DNA from 4 places in the Kitasatospora sp. NPDC088351 genome. Region 4 is predicted to be linked to each of the others. Evidence: riboswitches for the same ligand, from Rfam matches in the RefSeq annotation. Region 4 holds a riboswitch; each other region holds the start of a gene.
The links. A riboswitch is a leader RNA that binds a small molecule or an ion and turns the genes downstream of it on or off. The one in region 4 is predicted to bind cobalamin.
Positions count from the first base shown of each region.

Region 1: another riboswitch for cobalamin. It lies ahead of AB0P06_RS03205 (ribonucleoside-diphosphate reductase subunit alpha); the one in region 4 lies ahead of AB0P06_RS14915 (prenyltransferase/squalene oxidase repeat-containing protein).
Region 2: another riboswitch for cobalamin. It lies ahead of AB0P06_RS03350 (iron ABC transporter permease); the one in region 4 lies ahead of AB0P06_RS14915 (prenyltransferase/squalene oxidase repeat-containing protein).
Region 3: another riboswitch for cobalamin. It lies ahead of AB0P06_RS16540 (cobalamin biosynthesis protein); the one in region 4 lies ahead of AB0P06_RS14915 (prenyltransferase/squalene oxidase repeat-containing protein).

Region 1 covers NZ_JBFBIL010000003.1:48,815-53,018, forward strand. The annotation lists gene AB0P06_RS03205 (ribonucleoside-diphosphate reductase subunit alpha) at 1-1,947, opposite strand, end outside; cobalamin riboswitch at 2,135-2,266, opposite strand; gene AB0P06_RS03210 (glycosyltransferase family 39 protein) at 2,339-4,039, opposite strand; gene AB0P06_RS03215 (glycosyl hydrolase) at 4,036-4,204, opposite strand, start outside.
Region 2 covers NZ_JBFBIL010000003.1:82,380-86,583, reverse strand. The annotation lists gene AB0P06_RS03365 (CGNR zinc finger domain-containing protein) at 14-598, shown strand; gene sodX (nickel-type superoxide dismutase maturation protease) at 611-1,048, opposite strand; gene sodN (superoxide dismutase, Ni) at 1,234-1,629, shown strand; cobalamin riboswitch at 1,742-1,861, shown strand; gene AB0P06_RS03350 (iron ABC transporter permease) at 1,966-3,027, shown strand; gene AB0P06_RS03345 (ABC transporter ATP-binding protein) at 3,111-3,878, shown strand; gene AB0P06_RS03340 (ABC transporter substrate-binding protein) at 3,932-4,204, shown strand, end outside.
Region 3 covers NZ_JBFBIL010000019.1:75,899-80,102, reverse strand. The annotation lists gene AB0P06_RS16545 (cobyric acid synthase) at 1-1,019, opposite strand, end outside; gene AB0P06_RS16540 (cobalamin biosynthesis protein) at 1,016-2,005, opposite strand; cobalamin riboswitch at 2,104-2,268, opposite strand; gene AB0P06_RS16535 (hypothetical protein) at 2,549-3,664, shown strand; gene AB0P06_RS16530 (hypothetical protein) at 4,095-4,204, shown strand, end outside.
Region 4 covers NZ_JBFBIL010000016.1:109,790-113,993, forward strand. The annotation lists gene AB0P06_RS14915 (prenyltransferase/squalene oxidase repeat-containing protein) at 1-2,377, opposite strand, end outside; cobalamin riboswitch at 2,480-2,619, opposite strand; cobalamin riboswitch at 2,672-2,796, shown strand; gene AB0P06_RS14920 (hypothetical protein) at 2,907-4,204, shown strand, end outside.

The DNA.
Region 1 (4,204 bases), on a different contig from region 4:
GACCTGGAGGAACTCGCCGGAGAGGGTCTCGCGCTTGAACAGGTTGGAGACCTGCGGCTCGATGCACTCGTAGACGCCGGCGATCGAGGCGATGGTCGCGGTCGGCGCGATGGCCAGCAGCAGCGAGTTGCGCAGGCCGGTCTCGGCGAGCCTGGTCCGCAGGGCGGCCCAGCGGTCGGCCCACTCCGGAGCGGCGCTCGGGAAGTGGTCGATGTGCAGCTCGCCGCGGGCGGCCCGGGTCTCGCCGTATGCCTCGTGGCGGCCCAGCTGCTCGGCCAGCTCGCTGGAGCGCTCGTACGCGGTGAGCATGATGCGCTCGGCGATGAGGGTGGAGAGCCGCTTCGCCTCGGCGGAGTCGAAGTCGATCCGCAGCTGGAAGAAGACGTCCTGCAGGCCCATCACGCCGAGGCCCACCGGGCGCCAGCGGGAGTTGGAGGCACCGGCCTCGGGGGTCGGGTAGAAGTTGATGTCCACCACGCGGTCGAGGAAGGTGACGGCGGTGCGGACGGTGGCGTCCAGGCGGTCCCAGTCCAGCGCGTTCAGCAGGTCGTCGGCGGTGGCGCCGGCGGCGACGTGGGCGCCGAGGTTGACCGAGCCGAGGTTGCAGACGGCGGTCTCGGAGTCGTCCGTGACCTCCAGGATCTCGGTGCAGAGGTTGGAGCTGTGCACCGTGCGGCCGGGCAGCGCGGTCTGGTTGGCGGCGCGGTTGGAGGCGTCCTTGAAGGTCATCCAGCCGTTGCCGGTCTGCGCCAGGGTGCGCATCATCCGGGCGTACAGGGTCTGCGCGGGGATGGTGCGGACGGCCTTGCCGGACTGCTCGGCCTTCAGGTACGCCTCGTCGAACTCGGCACCCCAGAGGTCGACCAGCTCGGGCACGTCGGCGGGGGAGAACAGCGACCAGTCGGCGTTGGCGTTGACCCGGCGCATGAACTCGTCCGGGATCCAGTGCGCCAGGTTGAGGTTGTGCGTGCGGCGCGCCTCCTCACCGGTGTTGTCGCGCAGCTCCAGGAACTCCTCGATGTCCGCGTGCCAGGTCTCCAGGTAGACGCAGGCCGCGCCCTTGCGGCGGCCGCCCTGGTTGACGGCGGCGACCGAGGAGTCGAGGGTGCGCAGGAACGGGACGATGCCGTTGGACTTGCCGTTGGTGCCCCGGATCAGGCTGCCGCGCGAGCGGATCCGCGAGTAGGACAGGCCGATGCCGCCGGCGTGCTTGGAGAGACGGGCGATCTGGGCGTACCGGGAGTAGATCGAGTCCAGGTTGTCCAGCGGGGAGTCGAGCAGGTAGCAGCTCGACATCTGCGGGTGCCGGGTGCCGGAGTTGAACAGGGTCGGGGAGGAGGTCAGGTACTCCAGCCGGCTCATCAGGCCGTACAGCTCGGCCACCTCGCGCACCGACTGCTCGTTGTCGCCGACCGCCAGGCCGCTGGCGACGCGGAGCAGGAAGTGCTGCGGGGTCTCGACCACCTTGCGGGTGATCGGGTGGCGCAGCAGGTAGCGGGACTGCACGGTGCGCAGGCCGAAGTACTCGAAGCGGTCGTCGCCCCGCGGGTCGACGAGCGCGTCCAGGGTCGCGGCGTGCTTGGCGACGAAGGCGGCGGTGGTGTCGCCGATCAGGCCCTCGGCGTGGCCGACCGCGACCGAGGCGGAGAAGGAGACCGAGCCCTGGCTGACCGCCTCGTCGACGATCTCCAGCGCGAGCAGGCGCGCGGCCAGCTTCGAGTACTGCGGGTCCTCGGCGATCATCGACGCGGCGGCGTCCACGGCCAGCCCGCGCAGCTCGGCGAAGTCCGAGCCGGCGTGGCGGCCGCGCAGCGCGGCGGCGGCGACATGGCCGGGGTCCACCTGGGGGAGATCGGCGCTGCGGTCGGTCAGCAGCCGGAGCAGCGCACCGCCGGGGTCGGAGACCGTCGGGTCGACGGGGGCGAAGCTGGAACCCTGGGCGGGCAGGGTGGCTGAGGCAGCGGTGGTCAAGGCGCTCTCTCCTGGCGGCGATCGGCGTCGGTGCATCGGGGTGCCGGACCGTTCGGGGCAGGGGAGCACGGCGCGAACGCCCGGTGGCGTCGCGCGACAGTGTCATCCCCGGCCCGCCCGCGAGGCCCGGACGTGGTGCAGTGCTTCGGGGCCTCTGCGGGGAGGCCGGTGGCACGCCGCCGGCAGGTACTCGGACTCGCGGGCCCTGCTTCCAGAGGCCCGCACACCGCTGCGGGGCAGTCCCGGACTCGCACCGGGTTCCCCTGCGTCGACAGCAGGAGTGAGCATACATCTAGTGGCGGTCGACTGTGGCGGCACCATATGTTGTGGCCGTCGTGTCGCGAGCCCGGACAGGCTCGGCGGGGCGTCAGTGCTTCAGGTAGACCTTGTAGGTGCTGGAGTCGCCCGTCGGCGAGGTGAACTGGGCGATCAGCCGGTACTGTCCGCCGGCGGCCAGAGCGGCCGCCAGGGCGCGGTCCGTGGCAGCCGGCGCGGTGCTGTCGAGGACGACCATGGTGAACCAGCCGTCCCGGATGGCGGCCGCGCTGCCGTCGTCGCCGTGGTGCTGCACCCCGGCGGCGTCCCGGTAGTCGGTCCCGTTGCGCGCCGAGACCCACTGCTCAGGTGTACTGACGGTGCCCAGGTAGTACTCGGCGAGTCCGTCGACCTCGGTGAGGTAGCGGCCCTGCGGTTCGGCGTGCACCCGCAGGACGGCGAGCAGCCGCCCGGAGTCGGGCCCGTTCTGGTAGCGCAGCGCGGACTGTTCGAGGCCCAGCGCGAGCAGGGCGACCCACACCAGGATGCCCAGCTGCGGGTGGCGGAAGTGCGCGCCGACCAGCCGGGTGAGGCCGACCCCGGCCAGCGGGGCGGCGAGCAGCATCCCGAAGCCGAGGTGGCGGAACATCGCCCCGGAGGAGCCCAGCGCCAGGTGGATCGCCGGGACCAGCAGCGCGGTGGCGGTCAGCGCGGTGCCCAGCAGCGCGCGCTGGGCCCGGGTGGTGGTGACGCCGCCGTTCTCCGGGGACTCGTGCATCTGCTCGCGGCGGACGTAGGCGATCGTGCCGGCCACCGCGAGGACGGTGAACAGGCCGCCCCACTGGACGGTGTCCAGGAGGATCCCGCCGACCGTGCGGCCGGCCTGGCCGCGGGCCGGGGACCATCCCGCGATCGTGCCGAGTACGCCGAAGGGGAGCAGCGCGCCGGCCGTGCCGGCGGCGAGCAGCAGCGCGCGCAGGGCGGCCGGGCCGAGCCGCCGGTGCGGCCAGGCGGTGGCCAGCGCGAGGGCGGCCAGGGCGGGCATGGCGAGCGTCGAGGCGTACGCGACCGCGCAGGCGAGGGCGGCGGCCGGTGCGGCGAGCAGGACCAGGGCCACCGGGCGGCGGGCGGTGAACACCGTGATCCAGGCCGCGAGGGCGACCAGAAGAACGGCCGGCGCCTCGGGGGCGGCGTAGAAGCCGACGACGACGGTCGACTGCACCACCGCGTAGGCGGCGATGGAGCAGATGGCCACCCGCTCGTTGAAGAGCCGGCGGGTCAGCGAGTACAGCAGCACGGTGGTCAGCAGGGCGAAGCAGAGACTGAGTACCCGGGCGCCGAAGATGCCGTTGGCGTTGGCGGCGGCGCCGGCCAGCGGCGGGTACAGCCAGGGCGAGCCGGGTGTCCGGCCGACCAGGTCGGAGGTGACGGCGGTGCCGTGCAGCAGGTGGGCGAGCTGCTGGCGGCCGGCCACCATGGTCGCGGCCTCGTCGGGGTGCGCGGCGGCCAGCAGGCGCAGCGAGAGCGCGGCCTGGACGATCAGCACGGCGAGCAGCAGACCGCGGGCTATCCAGCGGCGCCGGGGGCTGGGGGCCGGGTCCCAGCCGATCGCGGGGACCTGCGGGATGGTGTACGGCGCCAGCTCGACGGCCTGGTTGTCGTCCTCGGGGGCGGCGGTGCCCCGCTCGGCGGCGGGCCGGGGCAGGGTGTCCGCGTCCGGCCGGGGGCGGCTGCTCCCGGCGCGCGTCGCGGTGCCGCCGGGGGCAGGGACGGGGCTGTCCGGGGTCAGGGGTGGCTCGGAGGCCGCGCTCATCGTGGGTTCCTGATGTCGAAGCCGTAGCGGGGGTCGGCCACGCGTTGCCTGAAGGCGGCGAGGGTGTCCGGGACGGCCTCGACGCGCCAGTCCGCCCGCTTGACGATGTTGAACCAGACGAAGCCGATGACGTCGTCGTGCGCTTCGAGGCCGGAGAAGAGCTGG
Region 2 (4,204 bases), on a different contig from region 4:
TGGAAGGACCACCGTGGAGCTCGCCTCGTACGCCGACCTCGCCGTCCGGCTGGTGAACACCGAGGAGCCCGAGCGCGGCACCGACACGCTGACCTCGGTCGACGCCGTCCGCGGCCTGTTCTCCGAGAACACACGTGCCGCCGCGCTCGCCGACGAAGCCGACCTGCCCCGGCTGCGTGCCGTCCGGACCCGGCTGCGCGGGGTCTTCGAGGCCGCCGCCGAGGGGGACGAGATCCGGGGTGTCGACCTGCTGAACAGCCTGCTGATGGAGTACCCCGTCAGCCCGCTGGTCTCCGGCCACGACTACCTGGACGACGCCGGGCGCCCGCGCTGGCACCTGCACCTCGCCGACAACTCGCCCACCGCCACGGCCCACTTCAGCGCGGTCGCCTGCATGGGCCTGGCCGTCCACCTCACCGAACTGGGCGCCGACCGGCTCGGCATCTGCCAGGCCGCGCCCTGCCGCAACGCCTACCTGGACACCTCCACCAACCGCTCCCGGCGGTACTGCTCCGACCGCTGCGCCACCCGCGCCAACGTCGCCGCGTACCGGGCCCGCAAGCGCCAGGAGGCCGCCGTCCTGGCCGGGCAGGGCTAGCGGCCCTCCGGGCTAGAGATCCTCCGGCCGGACCCAGACGCCGAGCCGGCGGGCCAGGCCCGGCACCCGGACCAGCGGGCCCAGCAGCAGGCGCTCCAGCCGGCGGCCCGGGGCCAGCCAGGCCGGCCGGGGGCGCAGCCGCAGCAGCACCCGGCCGAGCACCAGCTCGTCCGGGACGGCGCCGTAGCTGCGGCTGTCGCTGTCGACCAGCCGGTTGTCGGACAGCAGCCACCAGCCCTTCGGGCGCCGGCCGTCGGCCCGCTTCACCACGAGCAGGTCCTGCTGCAACGGGTGGCGGACCACCACCACGGCGCCCGGCCTGATCCGCGCCCCGTACCGGACCAGCAGCCGGTCGCCCTCACGCAGCGTCGGCACCATCGAGTCCCCCGCCACGTCGATCAGTCCGAACGGTGCGGCACCCCCGCGGGTGCCGCCCTCCGGTTCCGCCATCCGCGTCACGACTCCTCCTCCCGGCTCGCCGCGTCCCAGTCTGCCGTACGGACCGTCACCCGCCGATGTCCGGATTCACCCGGTTCCGGGTCCGCCTTTTGCCCTAGGCCCACCGACCGATCGCGAAACCCCGTGACCGGAAGGGTAATCTCGGGCGCGGGAAGACGATCTAAGGAAGGACTCCCATGTTCTCTCGTCTGTTTGCACCGCGTGCCACCGCGCACGCCCACTGCGACCTGCCCTGCGGCGTGTACGACCCGGCGCAGGCGCGGATCGAGGCCGAGTCGGTCAAGGCCACCCAGGAGAAGTACCAGGCCAACGAGGACGCGCACTTCCGCGCTCGCGCCGTCATCATCAAGGAGCAGCGCGCCGAGGCCGTCAAGCACCACATCTCGGTGCTGTGGAGCGACTACTTCAAGGCCCCGCACTTCGAGAAGTACCCGCAGCTGCACCAGCTGATCAACGACACCCTGAAGGCCGCCTCGGCCGCCAAGGCGTCGACGGACCCGGCCACCGGTCAGGCCCTGCTCGACCTGATCGCCGAGGTCGACAAGATCTTCTGGGAGACCAAGCAGGCCTGACCGCCGCTCGGCCTCCGTCGACCGCCCCCGCCCGGACCACCACACCGGACGGGGGCGGTCGCGCGTTTCCGGGACATGCCCGGCGGCACCTGTAAGGGTTGCCTGGCCTTAGCGCTTGTTATGCTGCCAGGGCGTCCCATGGGGGAAGTCCGGTCCGAATCCGGCGCTGACCCGCAACGGTGGACGGGGCCCCGGCCCCGTGAGCCCGATCGCCCTGGGGCGCCGACCTCCCGACAACTCGCCGTGGAATGCGAGGGGATGGCGCCCCGGCCCCGCCACGGCCCGGGCGCGCCGCCCCGCGCCGCCCACGGCCCGAGGCGAAGGCGCGCCCCCCTCGTGAGCACCGCAGTGACCGCACCGGTCCGTCGAATACCCGCCGCGCCCCTGGCCGCCGGCCTGGCCGCGGCCCTGCTGCTGTCGCTGGTCTGCGGGGTCGCCCTGGGCTCCTCCGACCTCGGCTGGTCCCGGGTCCTGCGGCTGCTGGGCGCCGGGCTGACGGGCGGTCGGCTGGAGGCCGAGGAGGCGGCGGCGTACGCGATCGTCTGGGAGATCCGGCTGCCGCGCACCGTACTGGCCGCCGTGGTCGGCGCCGGGCTCGCGGCCACCGGGGTCGCCGTGCAGGCCATGGTCCGCAACGCCCTGGCCGACCCGTTCGTCCTCGGCATCTCCTCCGGCGCGGCGGTCGGCGCCAACGCCGTCCTGCTGCTCGGCGCCTTCGCCTCGCTCGGGGTCTGGGCGCTCTCGGTCTCCGCCTTCGGCTCGGCCCTGCTGGCGATGCTGCTGGTGTACGCGGCCGCCCGGACCGCCTACGGGCTCACCCCGCTGCGGCTGGTGCTCACCGGCACCGCGATGTCCTACGGCTTCTCCGCGGTGACGGCGCTGATGGTGTTCGGCGCCGCGCGCGGCGAGGCGGCCCGCAGCGCCATGATGTGGCTGCTCGGCAGCCTGGGCGGGGCGACCTGGGGCTCGGTGCCGATCGCCGCCGTCACCGTGCTGGCCGGCCTGGCCTGCCTCGCCCTCTCCGCCGGGCGCCTCGACGCGCTCGCCATGGGCGACGAGACGGCGGCCTCGCTCGGTGTGGACCCCGACCGGCTGCGCCGGCAGCTGTTCGTGGTGACGGCGGCCGTCACCGGCACCGTCGTCGCGGTCAGCGGCGCGATCGGCTTCGTCGGGCTGATGGTGCCGCACCTGGTGCGGATGCTGGTCGGCGCCGGCCACCGCCGGGTGCTGCTGGTCGCGCCGTTCGCCGGGGCGCTGCTGCTGGTCTGGGTGGACATCGTCTCGCGCACCCTGCTGGCGCCCGCCGAGCTGCCGGTCGGGGTGGTCACCGCGGTGCTCGGGGTGCCCTGCTTCCTGTTGCTGATGCGCCGCCGCGGCTACTCCTTCGGAGGCCGCTGATGGGCACCGGCGCGAACGCCGACCCGAGCACCGACACCACGGACACCCCGGAGACCGTCATCGAGACCGCCAGCGAGACCGCCCTGGACATCGCCGTCGACGGGCTCTCGGTCGACATCGCCGGCGCCCGGCTGGTCCACGACATCACCCTGGACGCCGCCGCCGGACAGGTGGTCGGCCTGGTCGGACCGAACGGCAGCGGCAAGTCGACCCTGCTGCGCTGCGTCTACCGGGCACTGCGGCCCGCCGCCGGCGCCGTCCGGCTGGGCGGCGAGGACCTGCACGCGCTCACCCCCCGCGAGGCCGCCCGGCGGGTCGCCGCACTGCCGCAGGAACACTCCGCCGAGTTCGACTTCACCGTGGCCGAGGTGGTCGGCATGGGCCGGCTGCCGCACCGCAGCGGATTCGCCGGCCCGACCGGCGGGGACGACCGGCGCTGCGCCGAGGCGCTGGCCCGGGTCGGCGCGGACCACCTGGCCGGGCGGGGCTTCCTGAGCCTGTCCGGCGGCGAGAAGCAGAGGGTGCTGATCGCCCGCGCGCTCGTCCAGGAGCCCCGGGTCCTGGTGCTCGACGAACCCACCAACCACCTGGACATCGCCCACCAGTTGGAGGTGCTGGCGCTGGTCCGGGCGGCCGGGCCGACGGTGCTCACCGCGCTGCACGACCTCAACCTGGCGGCCGGCCACTGCGACCTGCTGTACGTGATCAGGGCCGGCCGGATCGTCGCCTCCGGACCGCCCGTCGAGGTGCTGCGCCCCGCGCTGCTGGCCGGGGTGTTCGGCGTCCGCGCGACCCCCGTACGGCACCCCGAGACCGGCGCCGTCCAGCTGCTCTTCGACCGGCTCCGCTGACCCCGCTTCCCCTCCCGCCCTTTCCGCCCCTCCCCCCGACCCGAGGAACTCCCATGCGCACCAAGGCCGTCGCCGCCACCGCCCTGCTCACCCTCGCGCTGACCGCGTGCGGGGCCGAGATCGCCCCGAGCGGCGAGGCCGCGGCGGGCTCCGACCACTACCCGGTGACCGTCGACAACTGCGGCACCAAGGTCACCTACAAGGCGAAGCCCGCCCGGACGGTGACCAACGACGTGGGCATCACCGAGCTGATGCTCGCGCTCGGCCTCACCGACCGGATGGCCGGCTATGTGATGCCCGACGAGAAGGGCGACCTCGCCAAGGTC
Region 3 (4,204 bases), on a different contig from region 4:
CCGCCGCAGACACCGAGAACCGGCCGCCCGGCGGCGGCCCGTGCCTTCAGGGCCGGCTCCAGACCACGTTCGCGCAGCCAGGCCAGGTCGGCGACGGTGGCCCGGGTGCCGGGCAGGATCACCAGGTCGGCGTCGGCCAGCTCCTCGGGCCGGGTGGCCCAGCGGACCAGCACCCCGGGCTCCTGCGCCAGCGCGTCCACGTCGGTGAAGTTGGACAGCCTCGGGAAGCGCACCACGGCCACCCGCAGCACGTCCGCGCCGACCGGCCCGCGGCCCTCGGCGCGGTCCACCACGGTGGACAGGTCCAGCGAGTCCTCGGCGTCCAGCCAGAGCCCGGGCAGCATCGGCAGGGTGCCGAGCACCGGGCGGCCGGTCAGCCGGTCCAGCATCTCCAGCCCGGGCGCCAGCAGCCGGGCGTCGCCCCGGAACTTGTTGACGAACCAGCCCGTCACATGGCGCTGGTCCTCGGCGGACAGCAGCGCCAGCGTCCCGTACATGGCGGCGAACACCCCGCCGCGGTCGATGTCCCCGACCACCACCACCGGCAGCCCGGCGGCGGTGGCCAGACCCATGTTGGCGATGTCCCGGTCGCGCAGATTGATCTCGGCGGGCGACCCGGCCCCCTCGCAGACCACCACGTCGTAGCGGCTGCGCAGGTCCGCCAGGCACTCCAGGGCCCGCTCCAGCAGCACCGGCTTGCGCTCGCGGTAGTCCAGCGCGCCCACCTCGGCGACCGGGCGGCCGAGCAGCACGACCTGGCTGCGGCCGTCCGCGCCCGGCTTGAGCAGCACCGGGTTCATCGCCGCCTCGGGCTCCACCCGGGCCGCCTGCGCCTGCATCGCCTGGGCGCGGCCGATCTCGGCGCCGCCGGCGGTGACGAAGGAGTTCAGCGACATGTTCTGCGCCTTGAACGGCGCCACCCGGACACCCTGCCGGGCCAGCCAGCGGCAGATGCCCGCGGTGACCACGGTCTTGCCGGCGTCCGAGGTCGTCCCGGCGACCAGCAGTGCGTTGCTCATGCGCTCCTCCTCTTCTTCCGTCCCAGGACGGTCCGGCTTCCTGTGGCGGCCCGGACCGCCGCGTGCCCGGCGACGGCCGTGCCCAGGGCCAGCAGGCCCACCCGGCGGGAGAGCCGGCAGGCCCGCTCGATGTCGTCCACCGTCACCGGCCGCAGCTCGCCGCCCAGCACCGGCCGGTGCTCCACCCGCTCCCCGTACGCGAGGGTGCCGCCCAGCCGCACGCCGACCGCGCCCGCGAACGCGGACTCGGCCTGGCCCGCGTTGGGGCTCGGGTGCGCGGAGCCGTCCCGGCGCCAGATCCGCCAGGCCGTCCGGGGTTCGGGCGCGGCGGCCACGGTGAGCAGCGCGGTCAGCCGGGCGCCCGGCCAGCCCGCTACGTCGTCCAGCCGGGCCGAGGCCCAGCCGAACCGGGCGTAGCGCGGCGAGCGGTGGCCGACCATCGCGTCCAGCGTGTTGACGGCGCGGAACGCCAGCAGCCCGGGCGTGCCCGCGAGCGCGCCCCAGACCAGGGCGTTCACCACGGCGTCGGCGGTGTTCTCGGCGACCGACTCGACCACCGCGCGGGCGATCTGCTGTTCGTCCAGCGCGCTCGGGTCGCGCCCGCACAGATGCGGCAGCCGTTCCCGGGCCGCCGTCAGATCGCCCGCGGCGAGCGAGCGGCCGATGGTCCTGGCCTCCCGGGTGAGCGAGGTGCCGCCGAGCACCGTCCAGGTCGCGGCGGCGGTCAGCGCGGCGCGGCCGAGCGGCCGCCGGCCCAGGGCGCGTTCGGCGGCCACCGCCCCGGCCGCGACGGTGCCCACGCAGAGCGCGGTGTAGGCGGTGCCGGCGGCGCGGTCGTCGCGCCAGAGCGTCTTCTCCAGCCGGCCCGCCGCGCTGCCGAAGGCGGCCACCGGGTGGCCGCGCCGGGGATCGGCGAAGCGGGCGTCGGCGAGATGTCCCGCGACGGCGCCCAGCGCGAAGGCGGCCGCGCGGGTCAGCGGGCGCACGGCGAAGGGCGGCAGAGGGGGCGGGTGGTCGGGGCAGCCTGCATCGCGTGCGTGTCCTCACTCAGGGTCCGCGCCCTGGATCGACGTACCGGCGGCGAGAGTCTCCTGGCTTCCGGGTCCGACACACCCCCGGAGCCTCCAGCGGCTTCTGACGGCCCGCCGATGGGCCCCTCCTGCCTGTTGGCGGGCAAGGAGGGAATTGATCCGAGCGTGCTCCCCGGTGACAGTGGCGGGACCGCGCCGGACTCGCACCGGCTTCCTCTGCATGCCTCCGTTTGGCTGAAGGATCCCATCACGCGGCCGAACCGGGAGTCAACCAAGGTCACGGAGGGGTTGGTCACACGGCCCGCCCGCGCGCCGCCTCCGCGGGTCGGTGTCGCGGGGGTGCGGAGAGGGCGCGATCGCCCGGCCGCAGGTGGAGGCCGCGGCCCCCGCTGTCCCGTCCGGCGTGACACCCGGTCGGCCCATGCCCGGTGGCCCCGGTCCGGTCCCGCGAGTGGACTGGTGGGTGCCCAGTCCGCGATCAACAGAGCGGGGAGCGATATGCGTTGGGGAACCGCGGCCGCCGTGGCGGCCGCCGCCGTCGGCACCGGGGCCGCCGTACTGCTGGCCGGGCGCAGGGCCGTCCAGCGGATGCTCCACCCGGCGGCCGTTTCCCGGCCGCAGGCGGGCCCCGTCACGGTGCGGAGCCTGGCCGTCGGGCGGGCCACCTTCACCCGCAGCCCGGAGAGCACCCGCCCCGGCCGCTGGGCCGTCGAGTGGGACGAGGGCGGCCACGCGGTGGTCGACGAGATCCTGCACGCCGACGAACAGGGCGTCACCCGCCGACTGGTCCGCGCCGACCGGGGCGCCCTGACACCCGGCACCGAGGTCCGCTTCACCCCCCGGGTCCACCTCGGCGACCCGACCGGCGCGCTCGGCCTGCCCTACGTCGAGACCGCCGCCGAGGGTGAGCTGGGCGCCCTGCCCGCCTGGCGGCTCGACGGCAAACGCGGCACCTGGGTGATCCTGGTGCACGGCCCGGGCGCCGACCGGCAGCAGACGCTCCCGGTGTTGCCCGTGCTGCACCGTCTCGGTCTGCCCGCCCTCGCCGTCACCTACCGGGGAGACCGGGGCGCGCCGGCCGCGCCGGACGGCCTCGACGACTTCGGCGAGACCGAGTGGCGGGACGTCGAGGCGGCAGTGCGGCTGGCCCTGGACAGCGGCGCCGGCCGGGTCGTCCTACACGGCTGGTCGCTCGGCGCCACGATGGTGCTGCAGACCGCCGCCCGGTCCGCCTGGACCTCGGCGATCAGCGGCCTGGTACTGGACTCCCCGGTGCTCGACCGGCCGGTCTTCGCCCGCCGGGGCGCCACCCGGGCCGGGTTCGGCCGTACGGCCGCCGGGCCGGGCGTGCTCGCCGCCGAGGGCCGGACCGGGGTGGACCTGGCCGACTTCGCGCGGCTCGCCGAGGGCACCGACCTGCGGGTGCCCACCATGGTGCTGCACAGCCCCGACGACCCGGTGGCGCCCTGGCGGGCCGCCGCCCGGCTCGCCGACCGCCGCTTCGACCTGGTCAGCCTCCAGGCCTTCCCCGGCGCCGACCACGCCGCCCTCTGGAACGCCGACCCCGACCGCTATGAAGAGCTGTTGCGCCGCTGGCTCACGCCGTTGCTCTGACGACGGCTCCGGCCGGCCGTCCGGCAGCTCCCTCCGGCCCGGCCGGCCGACCGCTCTGACCTGGCGTGTTCGCGTCATGCAGATCCGGCCAGGCGGTTTGGCCTCTGTTGCCCGATCTTGTCGACCCGCCGCGACCGCCCTTCCGGAGTCCGTGGCCAACCGGATGTGACAGAAGGCCGGTACAAGGGGAAGACTGCTCGACGTGACGTCTCGGAACCCGCGCGACCGTGATGCCCCGCTCCCGCCGACGATCGGTACCGGTGCGACGGTGACCCGTCTCCCCGGAACGGCCCACCGCCCCGCCGGCATCAGGCCGGGCGCTCCCGGCGTACCCCGCCGACGAGGCCCCGCACCCGCTCCCGGCCGAGGCCGGGTCCCCGTACCGGAGGGCTTCCCGGCCCCCGCCGAGCTCGCTCCGCTGGCCCGTCGGATGCTCGTCGACGCCGTCCGGATCGCCCGCTGGGCCGGCGAACTCTCCGAGGTCGACAAGCGCGGCGAACTGCTCCCCGAGGACGCCCGCGCCGCCGGCCGGGCACTCGC
Region 4 (4,204 bases):
TCGGGCCGGCGTAGGCGCTCTGACGCAGCGTCATCCCCTGGATCGCGAGGGCGGCCGAGTTGGTGGAGTCACCGGCCGCGCCGGGGAAGCCGCCGTCGGCCTCCTGCTTGCCGGCCAGCCAGCCGAGGGCCTTGTCCACGGCCTGGGCGCCGTCGTCCCCGGGAGCGAGGGCGAGGGCCATGGCCGCCATGGCGGTGCTGTCCACGTCGGAGTCCCCGGTGGCGGGGATCAGGCTCGGCCAGGAGCCGTCGGCGTGCTGGAGGCTCTTCAGGTAGGCGACCGGCGCGGCGGCCGGCCCGGTCTCCCCGGCGCGCAGCTGGGCCATGATGCCGAGCGCCTGGGAGAAGACCGAGGTGGCGTAGGTGTAGTTGCCGGGCGCCGCGCAGCCGGTGTCCGGGTTCGTCTGGGCGCAGACCGCCGTGGCGAGGGCGGCGATCAGGTCGTGGCCGCCGAAGGCGCGCGGGTCGCGGCCGGTGATCTCGGCGAGCAGCGCCTCCTTGCCGATCGAGCCGCCGCCGGCGTACTCGGTGCCGATGCCCGTCCAGTCGTTGACGGTTCGGTCGCCGGCGTCCTTGCCCTGCTGGTCCAGGAAGTCGACGATCCTGCGCAGGGCCGCGTCGTCCGCGCCGGTGGCGGCGAGGGCGTAGGCGCCGTCGATGGTGAGGCCGAAGTCGGCGAAGGCCGGGAAGGCCTCGTAGTAGTGACCGTCGATCAGGCGTGCCGGGTCGGTCAGGTAGGCGCTGCCCTTGCCGAGATCGGGGGTCTTCCCGGGGTGCGGGCCGGGCGGCGCGGTCGTGGCCGCGTTCGGGTCGTGCCGGACGCCGGTCGGGTCGGTGCCGGTCAGGGCGAGGATGGCCTGTTCGGTGGCGTCCGGGTCGGACTCGGTGGTCGACTCGTCGGTGCCGAAGCCGCCGTCCTGGCCCTGCCGGGCGGCGAGCCAGGTCCTGGCGGCGGTCTGTCCGGCGCTCCGGCCGGTGGCCTTGAGAGCCTGGGCCACGCGGGCGGTGCTGCCGGTGTCGCCGCCCGCGGCGCCGGTGTAGGGGAGGTAGGAGCCGTCGGCCTGCTGGCTCGCGGCCAGTTGGTCGGCGGCCTTCTTCGCCGTCTGCTCGAAGCCGCCGGCCTTGCGCAGGGCGAGAACGGCGAGAGCGGTGCCGGACGGATCGGACTCGCAGTAGTCGCCCGCCACGATCATCGCTCCGGCGATGCCGCCGTCGGCGCACTGGAGCGCCGTGAACCGGGTGAGCGCCGAGGCGGGCGGAGCGACCTCGGCCCGCTGCAGGGCGATGACGCCCAGGGCCTGGACCCAGGGCGAGGCCGCACCGTGGAAGTCCCCGGCGGCGGTGCACTTGCCGTTCTCGCCGGCCGAGGCACAGACGTGGTCGGTGAGCGCGGCGATCAGGTCGCGGCCGCCGAAGGCACGGGGGTTGCCGCCGGTGCTCTCGGCGACCAGGGCCAGCAGCGCGGCGGCCCTGGCGTCGGGCTCGGCGGACGGCCCGTCCGGGAGGAGGAACGCGTCGGTGTGGGCGGCGAGGTAGGCGAGGACCTTGCGCAGGACCGGGTCCTCCGTCCCGGCGGCGGCCAGGGCGATCGCGGTGAGGGACGTCCGGGGGAGGTCGGGGCCCTCGAAGGCCCAGTTCTCCATGTGGTCGCCGTCGACGAGCCGGCCGGCCAGCCAGGCGGCCGCCGCGACGGGGTCGCCCGCGGCGGACGACGGGCCGGTCGGGCTCGGGGACGTCGAGGGGGAGATGGACGCCGAGGGGGAGATGGACGCCGAGGGGGAGGCGGAGGCCGAGGGGGACGGACCGGCGCCGTTCTCGGCGCGGACGGAGTCCGGGGTGAAGGAGGGTGCCCCGCTGGTGCCGCCGATGTCGGTGCCGCCGTACACCCAGGCCTCGACCTCGCCGGGCTTCGGCTTCTGGGTGGCGGCGCCGAACTGGCTGTAGGACCAGGTCTGCCGACCGGGTTCGGCGATCCAGTACGACCAGTACGCGGTAGCCTGCGGGGTGTTGACGCAGAGCTCCTCGGCGGCTGTCGGGTACTGGGTGCCGCTGTTGAAGGTGCCGTTGCCGAGCCGGCAGATGAACGCCGGGCCGTCGTGCTCGGTGCCGGTGGTGGTGAAGCCGGCGTTGTGCAGCAGGTTCATCCCGGTGGTGGGGTGGGCGTCGCAGCCGCGGACGACCCCGCCGCCCCAGTGGCCGAAGTCGACGGCGACGATCGCGCCGGTGGTGGCGGTGCACTCCTCGATCGGGTCGGCGGCCGCGGTACCGGGGTGGCCGAGCAGGACCGTACCGCCCGCGGCGGCAGCGACGGCGCCGGTGGCCAGCAGGGACGTCAGACCCCGGGCTCTGTGACGTGTGCGCGTGCTGTTGACCCTCACCGGCGACTCCCTGATCGGTCGACGGGGTGTCACGGCGCAGCCGACGGCTCCCCGGCATGGGGACCGTCCCGACCGCGTCGTAGTCCTCGACGACGCAAGTGCTTCTGAACAGGCCCTCGGCGCAGGCAGTCCGGCTCATCCGCCCGGAGGGGCGGATCTACGGTTGCGGGTCAGCGCCGGAGTTGGACCGGCTTCCCCTACTGCCGAGGATGAAAAACGGTTCATCAGACCACGCTCCCGCGTCGGCCGTCAATGAGTCGTCATGTCGTCTTGGACACCTCGCCGGTGGCAGCACCGTGCGGTAGCGTCCCCGGTGGCCGAGCGGGGGAACCTGGTGCGATTCCAGGGCTGACGCGCAACGGTATGGGGCGGTTCCGCCGTCCCGAGCCCGAATGCCCGCCCGGCCACGTACCACCGGCGAAAGCCTGCCCACGCGATCCGGGCGGCGGCCGCTCCGGCCGCCGAACTCCCGAGGGAGCCCCGGGGCCCGGAGCCGGGTCGGCGCCCGTCACTCCAAGGAGCCCGCCCCGTGTCGTCCCTCCTCTCCTCCTCGCGCGTCTCCTCCGCGGTGGCCGTCCCGATAACGGCCGGCGCCCTGCTGCTCTCCGCCGTCCCCGCCCACGCGACCGCCACCCCGGCCCAGACAGCCACCTCGAAGAGCACCGGCGTCACCTATCTGAAGTCCCTCCAGGCCGCCGACGGCAGCTACGTCACCGGCGGGGGCCTCTCCGACGAGTGGGCGTTCAGCGCGCTGGCGGCCGCCGGCACCGCCGCGGCGGACGTGGCCCCGGGCGGCGACGCCACCAGGAACGCCCGCCTGGTGTACCGCAACCAGCTCGCCGCCACCACCTGGCCGAGCGCCGCGCCCGTCGTCACCGACTACGAGCGGGGCGTCCTCAACGCCTACGCCGCCGGGATCGACCCCGCGCGCGTCGGCCCCGGCCGCAACCTCATCGCGGACGTCGCCGCCTACTGGCAGACCGCCGAGCCCGGTTACTACGGCCCGTCCGCCAACTTCAACGGCACCGTGTTCGGCCTGCTCGCCCTCGGCGGCGCCAGGACGCAGAGCGGCGCCCAGCGGGTGCCGCAGGCCCTGCTCGACGCCTCGGTCACGGCGGTCCGCGCCAACCAGCACAACGACGGGGGCTGGAACTTCGGCAAGGCCGCCGGCGATCCGGCCGCACTCGCCCAGGCCGGTGACATCGACATGACCGGCGCCGCCATGGCCTCGCTGTGCAGCAGCGGCGTGCCCGGCACCGACCCCGCGATCGTCGCCGCCAAGAACTTCCTCAAGGGCAAGCTCGTCGCCTCCGGCGCCTTCAACTCGATGTTCGGCGCCAACACCGACTCCAACGGCTGGGCCGTCTCCGGTCTCAACGCCTGCGGCATCAACCCCCAGGGCGCCGACTTCACCAGCGGCACCGGCAAGACCCCGGTCGACTTCCTGATCTCCCAGCAGTTCAAGCCCGGTGGCGGCTTCAAGTACCTGCCCACCGACACCGCCCCCTCCCCCTACGCCTCCGTCGACGGGCTGCGTGCGGTCGCCGGGGCGGGCTTCACCGCCACCCCGCCCACCCCGACCACCGCCGGGGAGCCGACCTGGGCCACCACCGGTTCCTTCACCGCCGGCACCGCCGCCCGGCTCGCCCTGGTCGTCGACGACGGCACCGGCTCGCCCAGGGTCTGCGCGGTCACCGTCACCCCGACCGGCACCACCACGACGCTCGGCGCCGTCCTCGACGCCGCCGGGGCGGCGACCCCGAGCGGCTGCGTCACCGCCGTCACGCCGTCCTCCGGCAGCGGCACCGTCACCGCCGTCAACGGCAC